One region of the Kosakonia oryzae genome, then DNA from elsewhere that is predicted to be linked to it. Evidence: predicted binding sites of a transcription regulator. Region 1 holds the regulator's gene; each other region holds the start of a gene.
The links. The regulator CRP, encoded in region 1, controls carbon source genes, mostly activating them, when cyclic AMP is high. The targets are predictions, from matches to a motif close to ATGTGANNNNNNTCACAT.

Region 1 (4,518 bases):
CCACAACTTCATATCTTCCAGATAGCGGGTGTTAAAGCCGGGTTCCTGCATTGCCTGATTGAGCGAGTTAAAAAGTGCATTATGTGCCTGGTTGACGCGCATACGCTGCCAGGCGAGCGGTGTTGGCTGCGGGTCATCGCTGAGGATCAGGCGAATCGCCTGCTGATCTGTTTCCAGCGCGTCGTGGGCATTCTGACGCAGCAAGCCGCTTTGCCATTGCGGCCACAACCAGACCATACCGCCAAAGGCGATCAGGCAGCCAATTAAGGTATCGATTAGCCGCGCGACAATAAATTCTTCGCCATTTAAGGTCAGCAGTTGCAATGAGTACACCGCGGTAATGGTAAAACCGACCATCGCCCAGCCGTAACTTTTGCGGATAATCAGATAGCTGACCAGCGTAATCAATAACATGGCCGTCAGCGTAAAACCGAGCGGAACATGAAAGTGCAGCGTGATCCCGGCGATCACCAGCCCGGCAAGGGTTCCTGCCGCCCGGTGGACAATGCGCACGCGTGTCGCGCCATAACCATTTTGCGTGACAAACATAATCGTCATCATGATCCAGTAGGGCTTCGGCAGATGCAGGGCGCTGCCCATCAGGCTGGCAATACTGAGCATTACGCTGATGCGCGCCGCATTACGCAGCGCGGCAGATTTCAGGGATAAATAGCTTTTCAGCGCCGGGAGCAATGGCAATCGACGCTGCTTCTCCGCCATCAGATCGCGGATGTACAGAGGACGCTGCGTACGCAGTACGCGGGCGATGCGGCTAAAGTGCCAGGCGCAAAACTGGCCTACCGGATTATCCGGGTGCTGGCGGGCGATTTTTTCCAGCGCGCCGATTTGCTTCTCCATTGTGAAACGCGTCGGATAGCGATGGTAGAGAATGTCGTCCGCCAGCACGCGTAAACGGGCGGCGACGGTCTGCGCATTCCAGCGAATCACCTGCTCGGCGTGGGTTTGTTCAACCAGCTTTTGTACCTCTTCCGGCTGGTGCAGGCTGACGGAAATATGCTCTTGCAAATCCAGCGCGACCTGGAAAACGCGCAGCAGGCGTTTGTAGTCGTTATGCTGATTGGCCGCCAGCATATGCAGCTGTTGGTAGCACTGGCTAATCATATCCACCACTTTTTGCTGGCGTGCAAGCAGCGGCGGCAGGGCTTTTTCCGGATCGGCATGCTGCGTCAGCAGGCTGTATTTGGCTTCGCAATAATCAGCCAGTTGCCGGTAGAGCAAACTTAACGATTCGCGCAGTGGTTGTTCTCGCCACATCCAGAACCAGAACCAGTTAAACAGCCCGTACCATAGCGTGCCCAGCGTGTAGATCAGCAGTGGCTCCCACACCGGCATATTCCCGGCGAGGCTGAGCGTGAAGATGGCGGCAATCAGCGAGGCGGGCAATAAACGCCCGTGCAATGCGCTGATCTCGGCCGTGACGCCCAGTAGCAGAGTCAGCATGGTAAAGATCAGCGGCAGCGGAAGATCTTCCGCCAGCAACAATTGCACCGCCAGGCTGCTACCTGCAAACAGACAGCCGCCAATCATCAGGCGCTTAAAGAAGCGCTTATGCGGCGTGTCGAGACCGGCAATGTTGCAGCAAGCGGGAACGAGTGAGAAAAGCAGACCCTGTTGCAGATGGCCGACGAGCAGGCCAATCGCCACAGGCAGACATAACACCAGCGTTTGTCGCAGTGCGTAGTTGATTTCGGGGTGATAAATCAGCCTGCGCCACATGAGGAGAGAAAACGGCGCGCCGGGTAAACGATGCGCCGTTTTACGGATTAACGTGTTCCGTATACCACGATGGTTTTGCCGTGGGCGGAGATCAGGTTTTGATCTTCCAGCATTTTCAGGATGCGGCCGACAGTCTCACGGGAGCAACCAACGATTTGGCCAATCTCCTGGCGAGTGATTTTAATCTGCATGCCGTCCGGGTGAGTCATTGCGTCCGGCTGTTTTGCCAGATTAAGCAATGTCTGCGCGATACGGCCCGTTACGTCCAGGAACGCCAGGTTGCCGACTTTCTCCGAGGTCACCTGAAGGCGACGCGCCATCTGCGCGGAGAGACGCATCAGAATATCCGGGTTCACCTGGATAAGCTGACGGAATTTTTTGTAGGAAATTTCGGCGACTTCACAAGCGGTCTTGGCGCGTACCCAGGCACTGCGCTCCTGACCTTCTTCGAACAAGCCCAGTTCACCGATAAAATCACCCTGATTAAGGTAAGAGAGAATCATCTCTTTACCTTCCTCATCCTTGATTAGCACTGCCACTGAGCCTTTAACGATGTAATACAGCGTTTCCGCCTTTTCACCCTGGTGAATCAGCGTGCTCTTCGACGGGTACTTATGAATGTGGCAATGAGACAAGAACCATTCGAGAGTCGGGTCTGTTTGCGGTTTGCCAAGCACCATGCGCGGTTATCCTCTGTTATAAGCTGGCTCCGAAAGCGGGGATATAGGTTTCAGCCTGCTTGCGGGGTTGCAATCAAAGCTTCTCATGTCCTGAGAAGTGGGCCGTCAGCGTTATCTGCGGCCTCTAATCTACGATGTCATGCATACATGCGTAACATCCATTTATCTTTGTAGCATCCAGATTGTTTTAGCATAGGTTTTCACGCCTGTCTCCTGGTGTCTCGCTTCAGCATGACGCAGGTCGCCTTCCGTTGCGAGTTTTGTTATGTACGCGTAATCTGTGGAGAAAATTACTACTCCGGAGTGTATAAAATGCAGGCACGTGTGAAATGGGTTGAAGGGTTGACCTTCCTGGGTGAGTCCGCATCTGGCCACCAAATTCTGATGGACGGTAATTCCGGGGATAAAGCGCCAAGCCCGATGGAGATGGTGCTGATGGCGGCGGGCGGTTGCAGTGCAATCGACGTCGTTTCCATCCTGCAGAAAGGGCGCCACGACGTGACCGACTGCGAAGTGAAGCTGACTTCCGAGCGCCGTGAAGAGGCACCGCGTCTGTTTACGCACATCAATCTGCACTTTATCGTCACCGGTAAGGCGCTGAAAGACGCGGCGGTTTCCCGCGCGGTGGATCTGTCGGCGGAAAAATATTGCTCCGTAGCGCTGATGCTGGAGAAGGCCGTGAAGATCACTCACTCCTACGAGGTTATCGAAGCCTGATGCCCTGGCCCGGCGCCAGGCTTGCCGGGCTACTTAATCTTTTTCCCTTCCATCAGCCGTTGCACCAGCGGCGTCATAATCAATTCCATCGCCAGCCCCATCTTGCCGCCCGGTACCACCAGCGTATCCATATGGGAAATAAACGAACCCTGCAGCATCGCCAACAGCCACGGGTAATCAATGCCCTGCAAATTCTGGAAGTGAATGACTACAAAGCTTTCATCCAGCGACGGAATGCCTTTTGCGGCAAATGGGTTAGAAGTATCGACCGTCGGCACGCGCTGGAAGTTGATGTGCGTGCGGGAAAACTGCGGGGTGATAAAGTTGATGTAATCTTCCATCGAGCGAACCACCGAATCCATCACCGCTTCACGGGAGTGCCCACGTTCGCTGGTGTCGCGAATCAGTTTCTGGATCCACTCCAGGTTGACGATCGGCACCACGCCAACCAGTAAATCAACGTGCCGCGCCACGTCATTTTGCGGTGTCACTACGCCGCCGTGCAGCCCTTCGTAAAACAGCACGTCGGTGGGTTCCGGCAGCGGTTGCCAGGGCGTAAACGTGCCCGGAACCTGATTCCACGGCACCGCTTCATCGTAGGTATGCAGATATTTACGCGTTTGCCCGGTTCCGCTCTGGCCATATTCGCTAAAGGTCTGTTCGAGCAGGCCAAAGTCATTGGCATCCGGGCCAAAGTAACTGATATGCCGCCCAAGATCGCGGGCTTTGCGGATCGCCATATCCATTTCCGGACGGGTAAAGCGATGGAAGCTGTCACCTTCCACTTCTGCGGCATGCATGTTGAGCTGGGCGAAGATTTTACGGAAGGCGACGCTGGTCGTGGTGGTTCCCGCGCCGCTGGAGCCAGTAACGGCGATGACCGGATGTTTGGCGGACATAGCAACTCCCTGAATAAAACTGTGTTTGCAGTATAGTCAGCCGCCATCTACCCGGTTAATTGTGGAACTGCCCACGCGGCATAATATTTACCGTCTCGTGCAGTTCCGACCACACCAGTACAGCTTCACCGCGTTGCAGTTGACGTTTAACGTCAGCGACCTTTTGTTCTAGCGAACGTTCATGTTCACCATAATCGGTGCCTTCGCGCAAGACAAAGCTCTCAATCAGATTGTTCAGCGTGTCGGCGTCAATCTCTTGCCAGGGAATAATCATGATGTTCTCAGCCAGGTGGAAAGCCAATCCGGAATGCGCTTTTCCAGCCACATTTCTGGTCGGCGCAGCGTACCGCCGACAAACCCGACATGACCGCCGTGTTCTGTCAGTTGGTACTCAATATTCGGCGGTAAATACCCGGCGTCCGGAATAACGTTATGATCCATAAATGGATCGTCTTTGGCGTGAATGATCAGCGTCGGTTTGCGGA
Region 2 (4,518 bases), 2.5 Mb from region 1:
ATGCTGTTCCCGCAGCAAAAACCGCACGAATCGCCGGAAGCAAAAACCAAATCTGAAGAGCTGGAGGATGAGCCCGGTACCAATATTGCCTTCGTACCGCTGGCGATGCCCAGCACCGCCGGGCCGGGCACTATCGCCATGATCATCAGTTCGGCGTCCACCATTCGCCACAGCTCGACGTTTCCCGACTGGGTGATTGTCCTTGCGCCGCCGCTCGTTTTTGCCGCCGTGTCGGTGATTTTATGGGGCAGTCTGCGCAGTTCCGGCGCGATCATGCGGCTGGTCGGTAAGGGCGGAATAGAAGCGATCTCCCGGTTGATGGGCTTTTTGCTGGTCTGCATGGGCGTACAATTTATCATCAACGGCGTGCTGGAGATTATTACCACTTTCCACGGAGCCGCCTGATGGGTAGAGGGGTTGTGCTGGCGATCGTGATGTTGTTGCTGGCAGGCTGTCAGCATCAGCACACCGCGCCACCGCCGCTGGGGCAGGCAAGTTTTGCCGATTATCAGTTACAAACCCGCGACTATGTACGCGCGCATCGGGCCTTTCAGACGCTGGATAAATCGGCGGAGCTGGCGCTCAACACGCCGCAGGAGTGGCGCCCGTCGCAGCCTGCCCGTAAAGGCATTTTACTGATCCACGGCCTTGGCGATGGGCCTGGCTCGTTTGTCGATATTGCGCCAGCGCTGGCGAAACAGGGTTTTTTGGTGCGCACTGTCCTTTTGCCGGGGCACGGCACCCGGCCCTCTGACCTGCTGAACGTCAGCGTCGAACAGTGGCGGCAGGTGGTGCGCGAACAGGCCGATATCCTGGCAAAAGAGGTGGATACACTGTGGCTCGGCGGCTTCTCCACCGGCGGCAATCTGGCGCTGGAGTATGCCATGACGCATCACGATCGGGTGCAGGGCTTGCTGTTGTTCTCTCCGGCGTTTAAATCCAACACCAGCTACGATTTTCTCGCCCCGACGGTAGCGCTGTTTCGCGACTGGCTGCGCCCACCGAGCGCGATATTCCCGCAGCAGATCGCCACCCGTTATTTACGCGTACCGACGAATGGGTTTGCCCAGTTCTGGCGGACCAGCGCCAGTGCCCAGCGGTGGCTGGCGCGTAAAACCTGGGACAAACCGGCGCTGATTGTGCTGACCGAGCATGATTCCGTGCTCAATACCCGTTGGATCCTCGACCATTTTGATCGCAGCTTTCCCCATCCCGCCAGCCGGCTGATCTGGTACGGCGCACCGCGTCCGGAAGTGGCGAACGTCTCCCGCATTCTGGTGAAAACGGATTTTCTGCCGCAGGATCGCATCAGCCAGTTTTCGCATATGTCAGTGCTGTTTTCGCCGCAAAACCCGCTGTATGGCCGCAAAGGCAGCGTGTTGCTCTGCGCCAACGGTCAGCCTGACGACGCAGCGCAGCGCTGCCTGAAGGGGGACGAGGTGTGGTATTCCGACTGGGGGCTGGTCGAAGCGGGTAAAATTCACGCCCGCCTGACCTGGAACCCGTGGTTTGACTGGCAAACCGCGGTGATGGACAAAATGGTGTCCGAAACGCTGTGATCCGCGAGCCGCTTACATATGGCTGTGGCTTATCTGTTCTTCCAGTTTTACCGGCCAGCGGCGGAAAATCACCACCGCCCATACCAGCGCGGCAATCGCCGGGATGGCACCCGCATAGCCGATGATATCCATCGACCAGTGCAGACTGATCTGGTTGCCAACCAGCGCACCGGCGCCAATGCCAATATTAAAAATGCCGGAAAACAGCGCCATCGCTACGTCAGTGGCATCGGGCGCCAGCGCCAGCACTTTCACCTGCATACCGAGGCCGATAATCATAATCGCAATGCCCCAGAAAACGCTCAGCACCGCCAGATGCATTTCACTGCCGGAAGCGGGCAGCATTAACACCAGCGACAATACCAGCAGGCCAATCGCGCTGCACACCAGACCGGACGCGTGCTGGTTGCCCAACTTACCGAACAAGATACTGCCGATAATGCCCGCGCCGCCGAGGATCAGCAGCAGTACGGTGGCGAAACCGGCGCTAAAGCCCGCCACATTCTGCACAAACGGCTCAATATAGCTGTAAGCGGTGTAATGGGCGGTCACCACCACCACCGTCAGCAGGTAGATGCACATCAGCGCCGGACGACGGAACAGCAGCGGCAGGCTTTTCAGCGAGCCGGAGTGTTCGCTAGGCAGCGACGGCAGCAGTTTTATCAGAGAAACCAGCGTGATGAGCGCGCCAAGACCGATGGCAAAGAAGGTGGTGCGCCAGCCAAAATATTGCCCGACAATGCGGCCAATCGGCAGACCCAGCACCATCGCCAGTGCCGTACCGGTGGCGATAAGGCTCAGCGCCTGCGCGCGTTTACCGGCAGGAGCCAGGCGGATTGCCAGCGAGGCAGTGATCGACCAGAAAATCGCATGGGCGAAAGCAATACCGATGCGGCTTATCACCAGCACTTTAAAGTTCCACGCCAGAAACGACAGCACATGGCTGGCAATAAACAACACAAACAAACCAATCAACAGTTTACGACGCTCGATCTGGCTGGTCAGCAGCATAAAGGGCAGCGACATCAGCGCCACAACCCAGGCGTAGATGGTCAGCATAATCCCCACCTGCGCGGTCTCCATGTCGAAGCTCTGAGCGATATCCGACAGTAACCCCACGGGCACGAACTCGGTGGTATTAAAAATGAAAGCAGCGACGGCAAGCGTCACAACCCGAAGCCACGCGACTTTTCGTGAAACGGTATTCGTAGTCATAAAGTGTTCTGGCTTGGTTAGAAAAAAGAAGAGGAGAAGATCTTAAAGCTTTTGTTGGCGAAAATACAAACATTTTGTGATGTAGATCTCACTTTGCATTCAGTAAATAAATACCGATTGCATCGGTTGCCAATAGCGTTCAGAAACAGAGAACGATAAAGAGGAAACGGCTATGCAAACAATTGACTTTTATATGGTGGACGCCTTTAGCGACCAAACTTTTGGCGGCAATGCCGCTGCCGTGTGCCCGCTTACCGAATGGCTGCCTGACGATCTGCTGCTGAAAATGGCGCAGCAGCATAATCAATCCGAGACGGCGTTTTTTGTCCGCAATGACACCGGGTTTGAGCTGCGCTGGTTTACCACGCAGGCGGAAATTAACCTCTGCGGGCATGCCACTCTTGCCGCCGCGCACGTGATTTTTGAGTATCTGGATTACCCGGCGACGGAAATTCTCTTCGCGACCCGTTTTGTCGGCCCGCTGACGGTCTCGCGTAACGGTGACTGGCTGACGCTCGATTTTCCGGCCTGGGCAACACAAGAGGTCAGCACGCCGCCGGAACTGTTGCTGCAAACGCTGGGTATCAGCACGGCGAAAGAGGTGCGCGTGGCGCGGGATTATCTGGTAGTGCTGGAGAACCAGGTGCAGGTGGAAGCGTTGCGACCGGATATTGCCGCCATGAAGCCGCTGGGAAAAATGGTCTGCGTGACCGCGCCGGGGGATGAGTACGATTTTGTCAGCCGCTTTTTCTGCCCGGGCGAATCGGTGGCGGAAGATCCAGTGACCGGCTCGGCGCACAGCATGTTGATCCCCTACTGGGGCGAGAAGCTGAATAAAACGGTGATGCAGGCGCGGCAGGTCTCAGCGCGCGGCGGCGATTTACGCTGTGAATGGCGCGGCGACCGCGTGCTCATCGGTGGCCAGGCGACGCTCTATCTGCTGGGAAAAGTCTATCTGCGCTAATCGCATTGCTGCGGCGGCTTCGCCTTATCCCGCTACACCAGGACGCCGTGTATTTGTCGCCGCATCAGGCTCTCCATGATGCGCCGCTGCTGGCTGCGAAACGCAGAACGAGTCTGTTCAAGCCGCGAGCGCGAACGCCCGGAGATCCGCCAGCAGCTTGAAGTGTTGCCAGGGCGGCTAACCATTGCCGGTTAACCGCACGGGCTTCAGGGCAGGCGGGCAATATTGGCTTTAATCACCGCGACGGAGTGATTGAATTTCGCCACTTCGTCACCTTCCAGTTGTAACTCAATAATCTGCTGGACGCCGCTTTGCGTCAGCACGGCCGGCACGCCAATCGCCACATCTTTTACGCCGTATTCACCGTCGAGAATGCAGGAGATCGCCAGCGCGCGGTGGCTGCCGGTAAAGATATTGCGGCAGATCTCGGCGATAGTTCCGGCAATGCCGTACTCAGTGCAACCTTTGCGGTTGTAGATCTCAAAGCCGTGGCGGCGCACTTTGTCTGCCAGCGCATCGAAATCCAGGGGTTGCCCGGTTTTGCGCAGGTAGACGTCGGCAATCGGCGAACCGTACACCGAGGAGTGCGACCATACCGGAAACTGCGTATCGCCATGTTCGCCGAGAATAAACGCATCAATACTCTGTGCGCCAATATCCAGTGCTTGCGCCAGCGTGCGGCGCAGGCGTGTGGTATCCAGCCAGACGCCGGTGCCGATCACCTGGCTGCGCGGCAGGCCGGAGAGTTGCCACACCTGCCAGGTAATGATGTCGCACGGG
Region 3 (4,518 bases), 2.5 Mb from region 1:
CCCGACCGATGCGCTGATGATCAGTTCGATTGTTGGCTTTCTTACCATTCCGTTCCTGGGCTGGCTGTCCGACAAAGTGGGGCGTCGTTTACCCTATATCTGCCTCTGTATTTCGGCGATCATTCTCGCGTACCCGATGATGGCGATCATCGTCGATAAGAGCTACAACCCCGGCGTGATTATGCTGTCGATTATCGTCATTCATAACGTTGCCGTGCTCGGGTTATTCGCGCTGGAAAACATCACCATGGCGGAGATGTTTGGTTCGCGTAATCGCTTCACGCGGATGGCTATTTCGAAAGAGGCGGGCGGGTTGGTGGCCGTCGGATTCGGGCCAGTACTGGCGGGGATCTTCTGCAATATGACTGGCTCCTGGTGGCCGATAGTCGTCATGCTGGTGGCTTACTCGCTGATTGGTTTGCTCTCCGCCGTGCTGATGCCGGAAGTGCGCGACCGCGATTTGAATATTCTGCAAGACGCGGCTGAACCGCGTGCGGCGGCCCAGCCGGTGGGCAACCGTAACTATATCTGAACCCCTGTGATCGCCGGAACAGTTCGCTAAGCCAGGGCTAAGCTAAAGGGATTTTGACACATTTGGTTACCATTCTAGTTAGTGTAGTCCGCAAATGCTGTCGTAAATCAACGTCTGATTTGCGACAGCCCGTAATCTATTGAACCACTGTTTCACTTAATAAGATGAGTCCCACCATGGAAAACAGGCTATTAAAGGCGAAAGCCACGTTACCTACTTACGATCGTAACAAACTGGTTCCACGCATTGTACATTTGGGGTTTGGCGCTTTTCACCGCGCTCACCAGTCGGTGTATGCGGATATTCTGGCCGCAGAGCACGGCAGCGACTGGGGTTATTGCGAGGTCAATCTGATCGGCGGTGAGCAGCAAATTGCTGACCTGAAACAGCAGGATAATCTGTACACCGTGGCGGAAATGTCTGCCGACGCGTGGACCGCGCGGGTAGTTGGCGTGGTGAAACGCGCGCTGCACGCGCAGGTTGATGGCCTGGAAACCGTACTGGCCGCCATGTGCGAGCCGCAGGTGGCGATTGTCTCACTGACCATCACCGAAAAAGGGTATTGCCACTCGCCGGCGACCGGCAAACTGATGCTCGATCATCCGTTAATCGTTGGCGACCTGCAAAACCCGCAGCAGCCGAAATCTGCAGTTGGCGTGGTGGTGGAAGCGCTGGCGCGTCGTAAAGCGGCAGGGCTGGCGGCATTCAGCGTGATGTCCTGCGATAACATGCCGGAAAATGGCCACGTTACCCGTAATGTGGTGTGCGCTTATGCCCGTGCAGTGAATGAGGAACTGGCAGACTGGATTGACGCCAACGTGACGTTCCCGTCAACCATGGTGGACCGTATTGTTCCGGCAGTAACGGCGGAAACGCTGGATAAAATCGAACAGCTTACCGGCGTGCGCGATCCGGCAGGCGTGGCCTGTGAACCGTTCCGCCAGTGGGTGATTGAAGATAACTTTGTTGCGGGTCGTCCGGCATGGGAAAAAGCGGGCGCCGAACTGGTTGCCGACGTCGTGCCGTTCGAAGAGATGAAATTGCGCATGCTGAACGGCAGCCACTCCTTCCTCGCTTATCTGGGCTACCTGGCCGGTTATCAGCACATCAACGAATGTATGGACGACGATAACTATCGCCGCGCGGCGCACGCGCTGATGCTGAAAGAGCAGGCACCGACGCTGAAAGTGAAGGGCGTTGACCTTGCGCGTTACGCCGATCTGCTGATTGCGCGTTACAGCAACACTGCACTGCGTCACCGTACCTGGCAGATCGCAATGGACGGCAGCCAGAAATTACCGCAGCGTATGCTCGATTCCGTACGCTGGCACTTAGCGCATCAGGATTCCTTTGCGCTGCTGGCGCTGGGCGTGGCGGGCTGGATGCGCTACGTCGGCGGTGTTGATGAACAAGGTCAAGCGATCGAAGTGTGCGATCCGCTGCTGACGGTGATTCAGGGTGCGGTTAACGCAAGCGCGGAAGGTGAAGCGCGTGTTCAGGCACTGTTGGGCATCGAAGCGATTTTTGGCAACGAACTGCCGAAAGAAGCGGCCTTTGTGGCGCAGGTACAGAACGCGTATCGTTCACTGCTGGAGAAAGGGGCGAAAGCGACAGTGGCAGAATACGCCGCAGCGCTGTAAATCATCGAAAGAATGCCGCCCCGGCGGCATTCTTTTTTGCCGTTATGCGGCCATTTTCACCATTTAGTGCAGACCAAGCCGAATCAGTTCAACCGGTTCGAATTTACCTTCACAACCTTCCACTTCTACCGTTTTGCTGCGACGCAGTTGCGCGGCGTCCAGCCCGGCTGCGTGAATCGCAATAATTTTGCCGGTACGGCCCGTACCATTAATCATTACGCGGCTGCCAGTGGTAATCGCATTACGGTTACGATCATAAGTCACCATGGTGGTTTCTCCTTATTGATATCCAAAAAACGAAACGGGGCAGAAGATGTCCCCGCTACGGACGCCTTATAAATACGCTCCTGAGATAACGAGTTTTTGTTTTTGATCAACATCACACTTTTTTGCAGAAAAAATTTTTGGCATTACGCGATGACAACCGCCTTAAATCAATCTGCTATAGGTAAAAACCTCGCGTTTATTTCCCTGATCCCCTTTTGCTTCATCAATGATAAAAAGCTTTTAAGATTTTCCTGATTACTACCTGCCGCGCGATAACGCGTACACTCTGTAACGATATGTTAGTGACTGTTTCGGATTTTTTATTCTTTTTAGCGCGGTAGAATCCTGCGTCGGGTTTCTTTTGAATAAAAAAGAGGGCGAATGTTTTAAATAAAAACGGAGCGACAGGGGCGTGCAGGAAGCCTGGTTTTGTCGGCATGTGATAAATGCCGATAGATTAATTTGCCGCTGGCTATTCGGTGCTGAATTTTCTGCCAGTAACAACAGAATAAAGATATATCTGGAATTATCACCAGTTGAAATTATTCCATTAATGTCGGCTGTTCATTAACGAACAGGCGAGGCACATGAACGCCTTTTATAATGTGGTTTTATTTTAACTCATTGATGTAAATAACAATTTTAATGGCGATGAGATGTCTTATCGCTTCATTTTAATGGTGTTATAACGATACGGGATGGGGATGACATAATGAAAAGTGAACTCATCAGACAACAGGTGAGAAATCATCTTAAGTCGCTTAAACGCACAATTACGCATCTGCGGAAGAAATGGAAATATCGTCACAGCGGGGATGCGGACGTCTACTGGATTTCCCTCGGAGAAAATTGCCTGCCGGACGATATTCTCCGTCGGCACAACAGAAAATCGTTCAGCTCTATTTTTTCCTCCGGGCGTTCTAATATAGAATATATTCTTCAGATGGAAAAAGATAATTACCAGAATTTACTCGACAAAACGTATTTGCAGCATTTCCCCGATGGCGACCATTCTGTTGTGCGCTCCACCTATTATAAGGATTGCGTGGGCCAGTACAGCGAAAGACATATGCTGGGATTTGAATTTACGCATCACGATCCCCTCGGCATTTCCGCCGATAAGCAGACATTCAAACGGCGCATTGAGCGTCAGCTCGCCTGGCGAGGAAATAAAAATTTTGTCTTCCTTTACCATCACCGCGTCACGGCGAATTCCGATCTTGCTCTACTAAGAGAGCATCTGAATGAGCTGCTGTCGTTGTACAACGCGAAAGGTTGCGAGTGTGAAGTTGTGCTTTTCTATCAGAATATTGTCCCGCAGGAGACACAGAAGCGGATCGATTTCACACCGCATCACTCCGGCTTACTGGAGTTCGCCTGTCATACCCATGAGATCTGGGGTGGAGAGGATCAGGATACATTCTGGGCGCGAAAAGACGATCGCCTGTTTGTCGAAATGTTTGACACCGTAGACCGGTACAATCTGAGCAAAGGCGAAACTCGCCCGGCACCGACGCCCGTCGCGACAGACACCGGAATGCCGGTTTAGCCGCTGACGCGAGATCTATCCAGAGGCGGTGAGCTGCTGTGATGGTGGTTCACCGCCAATGTCTGTGGCCGGCGAGGAGGTTAATCCTCGCTGAACCAGTCGCGATTTTCCTGGCGAATGGTTTTTACTGATTCACTGATCTCCTGCAAGTGCAGGCTCATGGCGTGGTCGACTGCGTCAGGGTCACGTTTTTCCAGCGCGGAAAAGATATCCATATGCTGGCGCAGTAGCATTTCCGGCGGCGAAACGTGGTCAAGACTCATATAGCGTACGCGGTCGATGGTGGCTTTGATGTTTTCGATGGTGTCCCACGCCAGCTGGCAATCGGCGATCAGCGCCAGCTTCTGGTGGAAATTGTCGTCCAGCTCGAAGAAATCATTCAGTTGCTTGCGCTCAATGGCGGTGCGCTGTTGATTGAGGTTTTGCTCAAGCTGGTAGCAGGCGCTGTCATCAATCAGCGCAGCTGCGCGGCGGGCGACGGCGCATTCGATCGCCTGGCGCACGAAACAGCCATTACGCACCTGCGTCAT
Region 4 (4,518 bases), 2.7 Mb from region 1:
GCGCTGGGCGATTTCGACGATGCGCTGGCGAAAGCCGCGGAACTGGCGAAACTCAAGCAGTGGCATGTGGATTACTACGAAGAAGAACCGAGCTTCTTTGATCGGGTAATGGACAGCATGACTGGCTCCGTGCGCGCGATGCTGCCGCAGGCGTTGCAGGCTTACCTGCCTGCGCCGCTGGCCAGTGCTGCGCAGGAAGTCAAAGCCGAAACGGACAAACTGGCGGTGTTTAACGATCCACAAAATCGTTACGCCCTCTGTCTGAACTGCGCCAATATCCGCTAAACTCACCTCACACGTCCCCTCCACCGGAGGGGATTTTTTTAGATGCGGCAAGAACGAAACCATGCAAAAGAAATCTATTTACGTTGCCTACACCGGCGGTACCATCGGTATGCAACGCTCAGAACACGGTTATGTGCCGGTTTCCGGCCACCTGCAACGTCAACTGGCGCTGATGCCGGAGTTCCATCGCCCGGAGATGCCGGATTTCACGATTCACGAATATGCCCCGCTGATGGACTCTTCCGATATGACGCCGGAAGACTGGCAGCATATTGCTGATGATGTGAAAGCGCACTACGACGAGTACGACGGTTTTGTCATTCTGCACGGCACCGACACCATGGCGTACACCGCGTCAGCACTGTCGTTTATGCTGGAAAATCTTGGCAAGCCGGTAATTGTGACAGGGTCACAAATCCCACTCGCCGAGCTTCGCTCCGACGGGCAAATTAATCTGCTGAACGCGCTGTATGTGGCGGCAAACTTCCCGATTAACGAAGTGACGCTGTTCTTCAACAATCGCCTCTATCGCGGCAACCGCACCACCAAAGCGCATGCGGACGGTTTTGATGCATTCGCTTCACCGAACCTGCCACCGTTGCTGGAAGCCGGTATCCACATTCGCCGCCTCAATACGCCGCCTGCACCGCACACGGTGGGAGAATTGATCGTGCATCCTATCACCCCGCAGCCAATTGGCGTGGTGACGATTTATCCGGGGATCTCCGCCGATGTGGTGCGTAATTTCCTGCTTCAGCCGGTAAAAGCATTGATTCTGCGCTCCTATGGCGTGGGAAATGCGCCGCAAAACGGCGATTTCCTGAAAGCCTTGCAGGATGCCAGCGCGCGCGGCATCGTGGTGGTCAACCTGACGCAATGTATGTCCGGCAAGGTGAATATGGGCGGCTACGCCACCGGTAATGCTCTCGCCCACGCAGGGGTGATTGGCGGCGCGGATATGACTGTCGAAGCCACGCTGACCAAACTGCACTACCTGCTGAGCCAGCAGCTTGATGCGGACGCGATCCGTACCGCGATGATGCAAAATCTGCGTGGTGAACTGACGCCGGATGAATGAGGAGTTTTGTATGACGCAACGTGCCCTGCTGTTGGTCGATATCCAGAATGATTTTTGCGCCGGCGGCGCGCTGGCCGTGGCCGAAGGCGACAGCACCGTGGATATCGCCAATGCCCTGATCGAGTGGTGTAAATCACGCGGCGATGCGGTACTGGCAAGCCAGGACTGGCACCCTGCTAATCACGGCAGCTTTGCCAGCCAGCACGGTGTTGCGCCGTTCAGCACCGGCAAGCTGGATGGTTTAGCGCAAACGTTCTGGCCGGATCACTGCGTGCAGAACAGTGACGGCGCGGCGCTGCACCCGCTGCTGAATCAGCAGGCCATTGATGAGGTGTTCCGCAAAGGTGAAGATCCGAACATCGACAGTTACAGTGCGTTTTTCGATAACGATCACCGCAAAGCTACAGCGCTGCATGGCTGGCTGCAGCAGCACGGGATTCGTGAGTTAATCGTGCTGGGGCTGGCCACCGACTACTGCGTCAAATTCAGTGTGCTGGATGCGTTGAAGCTGGGCTACGTGGTCAGTGTCATCACCGATGGCTGCCGGGGCGTCAATATTCAGCCGCAGGACAGCACGCAGGCATTTATGGAGATGGCGGTAGAAGGCGCCACGCTCTATACATTGGCAGACTGGCAGGAAACACACGCCTGAGGGCATAGCCGGACAGAGGCTGTTGCCTGTCCGGCTTGCGATTTTACAGGCCAGATAAGGCGAAGCTGCCCTCCGGCATCGCGCAACGCCTATGACTTAAATGTCGCGATCGGCTTCGGCGCAATGCCGAAATCCTCTTTCAACTGCTGCTTACTTTTCATCACCATCTGCCCGTTAGTGTCGATGGTCATGTGCTGCGCCTGCGTGTTGTTGCGCGCCTGCCATAACATCACCAGTTGCAGGCTGTTCTCTTTTTGCTCCGGCGTCAGCGCCACGCCGTCTGGCCATTTTCCTAATTCAACGGCCGTCGCCAGTCGCTGGTAGATCTCCGGCGTCATACTGTTAACAATTTGTTCAAGATCCATGTTACTCATCTCCGTGGAATAATAGCTGAATCGATTTTTCAGCCACGAGTCCGGCTACCATCTTCATCATCCGTGAAACTCAGCGAGGCGGAGTTCACACAATAACGCTCCCCCGTCGGCTGCGGGCCGTCCGGGAAGACATGGCCCAGATGCGCATCACATTTCCCGCAGCGAATTTCTACGCGCTGCATACCGTGGGAATAGTCATTGATGTAGCGGATCGCGTCTTCACTTACCGGTTCGAAAAAACTCGGCCAGCCACAGCCAGAATCGTACTTGGTTTGGGAATTGAACAGCGCAGCATCGCACACCAGACAGTGGTAAACGCCATCGCGCTTGTTATGCAGCAGATGCCCCGTGAACGGGGGTTCTGTGCCGTGATTTTGCGTCACATAAAACTGCATTTCAGTCAGTTCTTTTTTCAGGTCGTCTTCGGAGGAATTATTCGCCATATGCTCACATCTCGCGGTAAAAGTAAGACCATTTTTTCCAACGATTCTAACAAAACATTAACACTAGGGTGTTAACTTTTGTTCTAAACTTAGCAGTTGCGATAAAGCAGCCAGGTAAATGTGATGTATTTCACATTTTTATCCTGTCTGACCTTTAAAATCCCACGCGGCGCCTCCACATGGGGAGGATGCTCAAAGGAAGAGTGAGGCGAGTCAGTCGAACAAAGGTTATGCGGAGGATTGATTTGTCGCAATGATTGACACGATTCCGCTTGACGCTGCGTACGGTTTTTGTAATTTTACAGCCAACCTTTTATTCACTAACAAATAGCTGGTGGAATATATGACTATCAAAGTAGGTATCAACGGTTTTGGCCGCATCGGTCGCATTGTTTTCCGTGCTGCTCAGGAACGTTCTGACATCGAAATCGTTGGTATCAACGATCTGTTGGACGCTGAATACATGGCGTACATGCTGAAATACGACTCCACTCACGGCCCTTTCAAAGGTACCGTAGAAGTGAAAGACGGCAATCTGGTTGTTAACGGTAAAACCATCCGTGTTACTGCTGAGAAAGATCCGGCTAACCTGAAATGGAACGAAATCGGCGTTGACGTTGTTGCTGAAGCTACCGGTATCTTCCTGACCGACGAAACTGCTCGTAAGCACATCACTGCTGGCGCGAAAAAAGTAGTTATGACTGGTCCGTCCAAAGACAACACTCCGATGTTTGTTCGTGGCGCGAACTTCGACAAATATGCTGGCCAGGACATCGTTTCTAACGCATCCTGCACCACTAACTGCCTGGCTCCGCTGGCTAAAGTTATCAACGACAACTTCGGCATCATCGAAGGTCTGATGACCACTGTTCACGCAACCACCGCAACTCAGAAAACCGTTGACGGCCCGTCTCACAAAGACTGGCGCGGCGGCCGCGGCGCATCCCAGAACATCATCCCGTCCTCTACCGGTGCTGCTAAAGCTGTAGGTAAAGTACTGCCGGAACTGAACGGCAAACTGACTGGTATGGCGTTCCGCGTTCCGACTCCGAACGTATCTGTTGTTGACCTGACCGTTCGTCTGGAAAAAGCAGCGTCTTACGAAGAAATCAAGAAAGCCATCAAAGCCGCTTCTGAAGGCCCGATGAAAGGCGTTCTGGGTTACACCGAAGACGACGTTGTATCTACCGATTTCAACGGTGAAGTTTGCACTTCCGTGTTCGATGCTAAAGCTGGTATCGCACTGAACGACAACTTCGTGAAACTGGTTTCCTGGTACGACAACGAAACAGGTTATTCCAACAAAGTTCTGGACCTGATCGCTCACATCTCCAAATAAGTTGAGATGAGCATATGATCTGAAAGAGCGACTTCGGTCGCTCTTTTTTTTGTTTTCAAGACAGAGGATTGCGTTAATGATTACAAAAATTTTTGCACTTCCGGTACTCGAACAAATTACCCCAACGCTTACCCGCCGTAAAATGGACGAACTGGATGTGTTAGTCGTTGAACATCCGCAGGTTAAAGCCGCCTTTACCTTGCAGGGCGCACATCTGCTCTCATGGAAACCGCAAAGCGAACAGGAAGTCCTGTGGCTGAGCGGCAACACTCCGTTTAAAGACGGCGTCGCAATCCGTGGCGGTATTCCAGTGTGCTGGCCATGGTTTGGCCCGGCAAAACAGCAAG

Region 2: a site for CRP is predicted at 2,849-2,866, ahead of AWR26_RS13740 (PhzF family phenazine biosynthesis protein). Genes of this name have one in related genera too.
Region 3: a site for CRP is predicted at 2,540-2,557, ahead of ydfZ (putative selenium delivery protein YdfZ). Genes of this name have one in related genera too.
Region 4: a site for CRP is predicted at 2,951-2,968, ahead of msrB (peptide-methionine (R)-S-oxide reductase MsrB). Genes of this name have one in related genera too.

Annotation. Positions count from the first base shown of each region.
Region 1 covers NZ_CP014007.2:418,355-422,872, forward strand. Annotated here, with positions in the region: gene AWR26_RS01890 (YccS/YhfK family putative transporter) at 1-1,737, opposite strand, end outside; gene crp (cAMP-activated global transcriptional regulator CRP) at 1,785-2,417, opposite strand; gene AWR26_RS01900 (OsmC family protein) at 2,730-3,134, shown strand; gene AWR26_RS01905 (phosphoribulokinase) at 3,164-4,033, opposite strand; gene AWR26_RS01910 (YheU family protein) at 4,089-4,307, opposite strand; gene AWR26_RS01915 (hydrolase) at 4,304-4,518, opposite strand, start outside.
Region 2 covers NZ_CP014007.2:2,889,340-2,893,857, reverse strand. Annotated here, with positions in the region: gene AWR26_RS13755 (MarC family NAAT transporter) at 1-405, shown strand, start outside; gene AWR26_RS13750 (alpha/beta hydrolase) at 405-1,559, shown strand; gene AWR26_RS13745 (sugar transporter) at 1,572-2,774, opposite strand; gene AWR26_RS13740 (PhzF family phenazine biosynthesis protein) at 2,947-3,738, shown strand; gene AWR26_RS13735 (L-lactate dehydrogenase) at 3,945-4,518, opposite strand, start outside.
Region 3 covers NZ_CP014007.2:2,905,475-2,909,992, reverse strand. Annotated here, with positions in the region: gene AWR26_RS13840 (MFS transporter) at 1-532, shown strand, start outside; gene AWR26_RS13835 (mannitol dehydrogenase family protein) at 709-2,172, shown strand; gene ydfZ (putative selenium delivery protein YdfZ) at 2,236-2,439, opposite strand; gene AWR26_RS13825 (DUF1796 family putative cysteine peptidase) at 3,152-3,988, shown strand; gene AWR26_RS13820 (GntR family transcriptional regulator) at 4,069-4,518, opposite strand, start outside.
Region 4 covers NZ_CP014007.2:3,167,103-3,171,620, forward strand. Annotated here, with positions in the region: gene sppA (signal peptide peptidase SppA) at 1-285, shown strand, start outside; gene ansA (asparaginase) at 347-1,363, shown strand; gene pncA (bifunctional nicotinamidase/pyrazinamidase) at 1,374-2,015, shown strand; gene AWR26_RS15145 (YeaC family protein) at 2,105-2,380, opposite strand; gene msrB (peptide-methionine (R)-S-oxide reductase MsrB) at 2,419-2,832, opposite strand; gene gapA (glyceraldehyde-3-phosphate dehydrogenase) at 3,176-4,171, shown strand; gene AWR26_RS15160 (D-hexose-6-phosphate mutarotase) at 4,248-4,518, shown strand, end outside.